Linked DNA regions of Saccharolobus solfataricus. The main gene of each other region encodes a partner of the protein of the gene in region 2 in a complex. Links are inferred from orthologs where the notes say so. Each region holds a gene or a part of one and is shown on either strand. Other genes may lie near its edges. The genes, in order: SSOP1_RS01355 and psmA.

What was found.
Region 1: the proteins of psmA (region 2) and SSOP1_RS01355 are in contact, whole or in part, in a cryo-EM structure (PDB 6HE5), measured with the Archaeoglobus fulgidus proteins. The link is inferred for Saccharolobus solfataricus from one-to-one orthologs. Residues at the interface, in WP_010877997.1 of Archaeoglobus fulgidus: Ala30, Arg33, Gly34, Ala35, Asp51, Arg53, Val54, Lys66, Ser79, Gly80, Leu81, Val82, Met166; in WP_010879468.1 of Archaeoglobus fulgidus: Asp391, Leu392, Lys393, Gly394, Met396, Phe397, Val398.

What each region holds. Positions count from the first base shown.
Region 1 is NZ_LT549890.1:231,927-235,046, forward strand. Bases 30-2,816 are described here. They hold SSOP1_RS01355 (proteasome-activating nucleotidase), read left to right. Parts: upstream 30-725; coding sequence 726-1,907; downstream 1,908-2,816. Other genes in these bases: hflX (GTPase HflX), read right to left, coding at 30-159; SSOP1_RS01350 (multiprotein bridging factor aMBF1), read right to left, coding at 156-653; SSOP1_RS01360 (PUA domain-containing protein), read left to right, coding at 1,972-2,418; SSOP1_RS01365 (proteasome assembly chaperone family protein), read left to right, coding at 2,411-2,816. Outside these bases: more of hflX, read right to left, coding at 1-29; more of SSOP1_RS01365, read left to right, coding at 2,817-3,120; tRNA guanosine(15) transglycosylase TgtA, read right to left, coding at 3,101-3,120. UniProt on the Methanocaldococcus jannaschii protein: ATPase which is responsible for recognizing, binding, unfolding and translocation of substrate proteins into the archaeal 20S proteasome core particle.
Region 2 is NZ_LT549890.1:646,188-649,484, forward strand. What follows is about bases 48-3,011. They hold psmA (archaeal proteasome endopeptidase complex subunit alpha), read right to left. Parts: upstream 1,911-3,011; coding sequence 1,185-1,910; downstream 48-1,184. Other genes in these bases: rrp4 (exosome complex RNA-binding protein Rrp4), read right to left, coding at 48-463; SSOP1_RS03810 (ribosome assembly factor SBDS), read right to left, coding at 466-1,167; SSOP1_RS03820 (Rpp14/Pop5 family protein), read right to left, coding at 2,009-2,440; SSOP1_RS03825 (RNase P subunit p30 family protein), read right to left, coding at 2,415-2,975; SSOP1_RS03830 (RNA-binding protein), read right to left, coding at 2,941-3,011. Also shown: more of rrp4, read right to left, coding at 1-47; more of SSOP1_RS03830, read right to left, coding at 3,012-3,297. UniProt on the Methanocaldococcus jannaschii protein: Component of the proteasome core, a large protease complex with broad specificity involved in protein degradation. The M.jannaschii proteasome is able to cleave oligopeptides after Glu, Asp, Tyr, Phe, Trp, slightly after Arg, but not after Ala.

The DNA.
Region 1 (3,120 bases), 410 kb from region 2 along the record:
GTTCTTGATTTGTTGTAGCTTATCATATTGTATATAAAATTTCACATTAGGCGATTTTGGTAATTTATAAATACTCGTTACCTTATAGTTAGCCCCCTCAACTAACGCTATTGCCTCTTCCTCAAACTCTTTAGATACAAAAAGAGCAGCTGTTTTCACTTCTTTCCCTCTTTAATATTTACCACGTCCCCTAAAGTTAATCCAGTGTCATCAAATTCTTTCTCGCTTTCTTCGTTATTTTCTAATGGGGTAACTAGTTTAATGCCAAGGATTTTCTCTAATTGCCTAGCTTGAGAGATTGTAGGTTTCAATTTACCACTTTCAAATCTTTTAACAATGTTTTCTGATACTTTTAATTTTTGTGCTAGCTGCTGCTGTGAGATACCCAATTGTTCTCTAGCAGTTTTAATAATCTTGTAATAATCTGTTACAATTTCTAATTCAGCATTTTCCATTTTGGGTGGTTTAAGAGTGGCTTTCTTACGTGTTTCGCTTTTCTTACTATCTGCCTTTACTATCACTGCATGTTTTCTTATTCTATCGTAACACGAATTACATACAGTAATAATTGAGCCTTCATACGACACAGTTATACCTTTACCACGAATTTGAGATCCACATAATTCACAGTATTCTTCACTATTAGCTTGCATATAAATACCTATTGTAAATACTTGTATTAAACGTTTTTAGTCTATGCTAAACAAGTATATATACGGGTTAAATTGTCAGGGGATTTCGACACAATAAGGGATGCTTCTTCTCCGGATGAAGTTCAATTAGTTAGATTATTAGAAGAAAAAATCAAGTCATTGCAAATTGAAATTGAAAATCTAAGAAAAGAACTAAATTATTATAAAGCAGAAATGGAAAAAATGTTAAGTCCTCCGCTAATAGAGGCAGTTGTATTGGACGTTTTACCAGACGGTAGAGTTCTAGTTAGAAGTTCGTCAGGGCCAAATTTGGTAGTAAATATAGCTAGTCATATTGATCAAAAATTAATAAAGCCTGGAATATCTGTTGCCTTAAATCAAAGAGGATCTACTATACTGGAGGTTTTACCACAGAAGGAAGATCCAATTGTAAAGACAATGGAAATTATTGAAAGACCTAACGTAACTTATTCTGAGATCGGTGGATTAGAAGAGCAAATAAGGGAGTTAAGGGAGGTCGTGGAATTACCTTTAAAGAATCCTGAGATATTTAGGGAGATAGGAGTAGAGCCACCAAAGGGAGTTTTACTATATGGTCCGCCCGGTACAGGGAAGACTATGTTGGCAAAGGCAGTAGCCACTGAGAGTAATGCTGTGTTTATTCATGTTGTTGCTTCAGAGTTTGCACAAAAATTTGTGGGGGAAGGCGCTAGGATAGTTAGAGAGCTATTTGAGATGGCTAAAAGAAAGGCGCCATCAATAATCTTCATTGATGAAATTGATGCTATAGGTGCTAAGAGGATAGATATAGGAACTAGTGGAGAAAGAGAGATACAAAGGACGCTAATGCAGCTCTTGGCCGAACTTGATGGGTTTGATCCATTGGATAATGTTAAGATCATAGCAGCTACCAATAGGATAGATATATTAGATCCTGCGTTATTGAGGCCTGGTAGATTTGATAGGATAATAGAGGTTCCTTTACCTGATTTTAAAGGGAGAACTGAGATATTTAATATATATTTAAAGAAAATGAAAATCGAAGACAATATAAACCTTGAGCTATTATCTCAGCTTACAGAAGGGTTTAGTGGTGCAGATATTAAAAACGTTTGTGTTGAAGCTGCATATATGGCAATTAGGGACGGTAGGAATAAGGTAACGATGAACGATTTAGTTGAGGCTATAAACAAGATTAATGTTAAAAGGAATAAAATGGAAAGCATGAAAGAGAGGCGAGAGAAGTATAGCTAAATATAAAGAGTTTTTAAGTAAACCATCAGAAGCGAAGTATAATGAGATCTTAACTTTACGTTCTATTGCTGAATATCAATTCGATTATAATGTTTCTAGATGTTTATTCCCCGAGGATCAACACTTTTTAATTCAAAGATCCTTAAATACAAGGAAAATTAGAAATGTGCTAACTAGTAGGGGAGAATTATATTTAGTATTAAGGGCTCAAGATGTTTTATTTTCTCTTACGTTGTTAAGCGGGAGTGTAATTAAGGAGTGTTCAAAGTTTCCAGAATATAGGGTTATAATACCTAATAGTTTCGAAGAATTCATAAAAAATGGAAGGAATGTCTTCTCTAAACATGTAATAGCGGTTGATAAGCGAATAAGGGCTGGAGATGATGTAATAGTTGTGAATGAAAATGACGAGTTAATAGCAATAGGTAAAGCTAAATTATCCGGAGAAGAAATGATGGAGTATAGAAGAGGTATGGCAGTTCACGTGAAAAGAGGTGTATTAGATGAGTAACGTTAAGATAGTAATAAAGAAAGATTTAAGTGAATTAAAAGGTTCTACATTTATAACTGGATTTAGAACTATAGGGGAGGTAGGATATTTAGCAATAAGGCATTTAGCCTTGAAAAGAAAAATGGAAAGAATAGGGTATGTTGTTACTAAGTATTATAGAGATGTCACGTTTTTAGATGATTATGGCATTGCAACGCCTTTCGATATATTCTATGATAAGGACAAACATTTAGTACTATTACTTAATCATATTTTGCCATTTCAACGTGAATGGAATGATTTCGCTTCAGAGGTTATAAAATGGGTTAAAAAATTATCAATAAACAATATACTTCTTGTAGGAGCACTAGATAAAAGGTATAAGGTCGGAAATGAGAGTTTAAAATGGTTAAAAACATCAAAGTGTAAGCTGAATTTAGATTACCCTCAGTTAGACAAGCAATTACTAATGGTGGGTCCATTAGCTTTATTCACTTTACATTCTGAAATTGAAGATTTGCCAGCATTAGTTTTGTTACCATATGCAGATCGTGAAAGGACAGATCCAGTAGCAGCTGCAACTGCAATAGAAGTTTTAAATAAAATGCTTAGCTTAAACGTTAGCGTAGATGAATTATATGAAGAGGCAAAAAGAATAGAGGAAGATTTACAACGGCAGATGGAATTATTGCAGAAAGAGTTATCAAGAGGAAGTGCTGATAG
Region 2 (3,297 bases):
TGACTATACCATTACTTACACGCCCTAGATCCTTGCCTTTAACGGATAAGACGGGATCTATTGACCTATCAAAATTTTCAATTCTAGCTATAACATAGTCACCTACATCTAAATATCTCCTTAAGTCCTCTCCAACATTAATAGACCTCCCTAAAAGATTTGAAGCTGGTAAGTAAGCCTTATAAGGTGCTTTTATATCAACCACCCAGCCATAGATCTCAACGTCCTCCACTAAACCTATTACTATGTCATTAATCTTAGGATAATAAAACGAGCCTTCCAAGGGAATTACCTCAAATTGAGTATCTTTTACATCAAAAAGCCCAACAACTGTGGAGTAGTATTTGCTGTTAATCTTTAGTATATAAGGAGACCAAGGAATCTGAAATTCGCCTTCTGCTAATAACTCACCAGGAACTACTATTGACCTTGGCTGTAAGACAATTTTCTGGGACTGACTCATGTTCATCTCACTTGCAATACTTTAACTTCAACTTCTCCTTTTGTAAGACTATTTAACTTATCTATAACGTCTTGCTGTGCACCGGCAGGTATTTCCAATTCCGCAAGTAGCGTACCATCTTCTAACCAATTGGCCTTTTTTACCTCCCCTAAGTTATGCAATTGAGATTTAACCTTAGAGCTATATTCTGATGGTACTTTAATACTAAGCAAAGCCCTTGCTATTTTAATTGGAATTATCTTAGAAATCTCCTTTACTATTTGCATAGCTTGTGCTTCCACGTCTTTGTTTAAATCGATTTGTATTCTAGCTTGTTCCATTGCCATCTCTAATCTGGTTGGCGGAATTGGCAAATTAGTTTTTGGATCAACTGCGTTCCTATGAATAAAATCAATTATTTGCTTTCTCTTAGTTTCTAGCATTTCTTTCCTTTGTTCTGCAGTTACTGGTAATTCACCTTTAAGTAAAATTTCTTTTACAATTGTCTCGAAATCGGTAGTACCAAAAACTTTTTTAAGTGATGCTGGAGACGCTTTTAAACCTTTCTTTACGTCCTTATAAATAGTATCAGAAACCACTACATCAGAAAGACTTATGCTCTTCCCACTTCTAAAAGCTAATGCTTCTTTTGGCTTAGCTAATATCTCAAACCTCTCTCCATGTGACTCATATTTAACTATTACATAATCACGCTCCTTCGTCATGAAAAAAATCCACCTTATTATAACTTCTGTAAATACATATTCTTATCTTCATTAGTCATTTTCAGAAATAACCCAGTCTGGGTTGAGGCATATCCTATTTCCACAGTATTTGGAGTTAACTTTTCATTAGGCTTTAGAGTAGCCGATAAGGCCTTTAAAGCAAGCAATATAGTCTCTTCCACATTCAAATCCTCCTTATAATTCTTCTCTAAAAACTCAGTAGCTGTATAGTAACCCTGCCCTATTGCAACAGCTTGATATGGCATATATTGCCCACTAGGTTCAGTCATAAATAATTTAGGAACTGATTTATCTATTCCCGCAATTACTAGGGCAACGCCAAATGGTCTAACTCCTCCATGTTGTGTATACATTTGCTTAACATCAGCAACTGATTTGGTTAGATAATCAATGCTAACTGGTTCATCATATATTAACCTGTGTTGTAATGCTATATTCCTTGCATAGTCTATTAAAACTCTTCCATCAGAAGCTAATCCAGCAAAACTGCACCCTACGTGATCGTCGATTAAAAATACTTTCTCTATGCTATCTACATCTAGTAAAGATTGAGCTTTCCTTTTCTCACTTGCAATAACAACACTAGACTTTGATTTAATACCAATTGCTGTCCATCCCTTTTTTACAGCTTCAAATGCATAGTCTACTTGATATAGTGATCCGTCGGGCGAGAATATGGTTATTGCCCTATCATATCCCATAGCGGCTGGTCCGAACGCCATATACTATTCACTCATGAAATACTGAGTAATCCCTAATTTTAAAAATATCGTTCAGCTCGTCGCAGAGAACATCATCGATACAGTCCGGAGCGGCTTCATCACTTTAATCCGATTAGTTTTTTCGCCTTTTTTAAGCTACCGGTTGTCCTTCTAGGAACTATTAGAATTTTATTATTATTAATTTCCTTAGCAAAGGGTAAACTAGCTAAAACTGCCTTGTAACCTACCCTATTAGTGGATATAATTCCTTCTTGAGTATCTTCTCGATAGGTAACAACTTTGGGGTTTGCAATGTTAAGCCACACACTACCTAATAAGTCCTTCAAGGAGTTGCGAATAACTCTCTCTAAATCATCGCCTTTTACTTTATATTCAGAGATTACATAAAATACTATATACCTTTTAGCTCTTATTATTTTCTTATTTTTTACAATATCAACATTTAATTGTCTTCTTTTAAAATATAATACAGTTAATATAAGAATCCATAATATTAATATAATGTCAATTATTAATTGAATTGAGTTCATTCAACAACTTTATGGGATTTATTATAACAAACTTATAAGCTTCCTCTTCATCAGCTCCCAGTACAGTCAAATAACTTATTTTGGAGATTGGACTCCAGATTTCATCAAAAGAGCTTGCATACGAGGAGAAAATAATATTAGGTATCCATTTATATGCAAACAGTATAGCGTTATATAATAACCCGCTAGAAGATTTAAGGGAAATCTCAACAAATTTGCCATAAGATCTTAACAGATTTAGCATGCTTTTCTTAAATATTCTAATATTATCATCATCTAATACCACAGCATTAACCCTCTTATTGATAACAGCGTACTTTAAGGCATCTATTGAAAGGGGTTTTACAAAAACCAAAACTTCCTTACTAACAAATTGCTTCTTAAACGCCTTTTTCAGTTGATTTCCATTTTCTACTTTTATAGTAACTCTTTTTATACCAACTAAACCATCTTCACTAAAAATCGTATTATAACCTAGCCTTTTTGCATAAGGAAACAGCTTAGAGTTTAGAATGCATGATTCGACTATTAACAAGTTTCTTTATCTCCTCCTTTATATTCTCCAAGGAAGTATTAAACGAAATTATACATTTAATGACATCATCGCCCTCTTTAAGAACAAGTCTATGCTCAGCAATTAAATATTGTTTATCGAATCTCAAATATAACTTACTTCCATCTATATGAGAATCTATAGTTGTAAGAATAAGCATTAGTTCTGATGTTTCAATTTTCTCCAATATTATTTTAAAAAATTGCTCCCCACTCTTCCTATCAAATCTGTATTCCAATATAATTATTTTATTACCGTAATGACCTTGAGCAGTTGTAACATTTTTCTTTGAGTTAGAGATAAG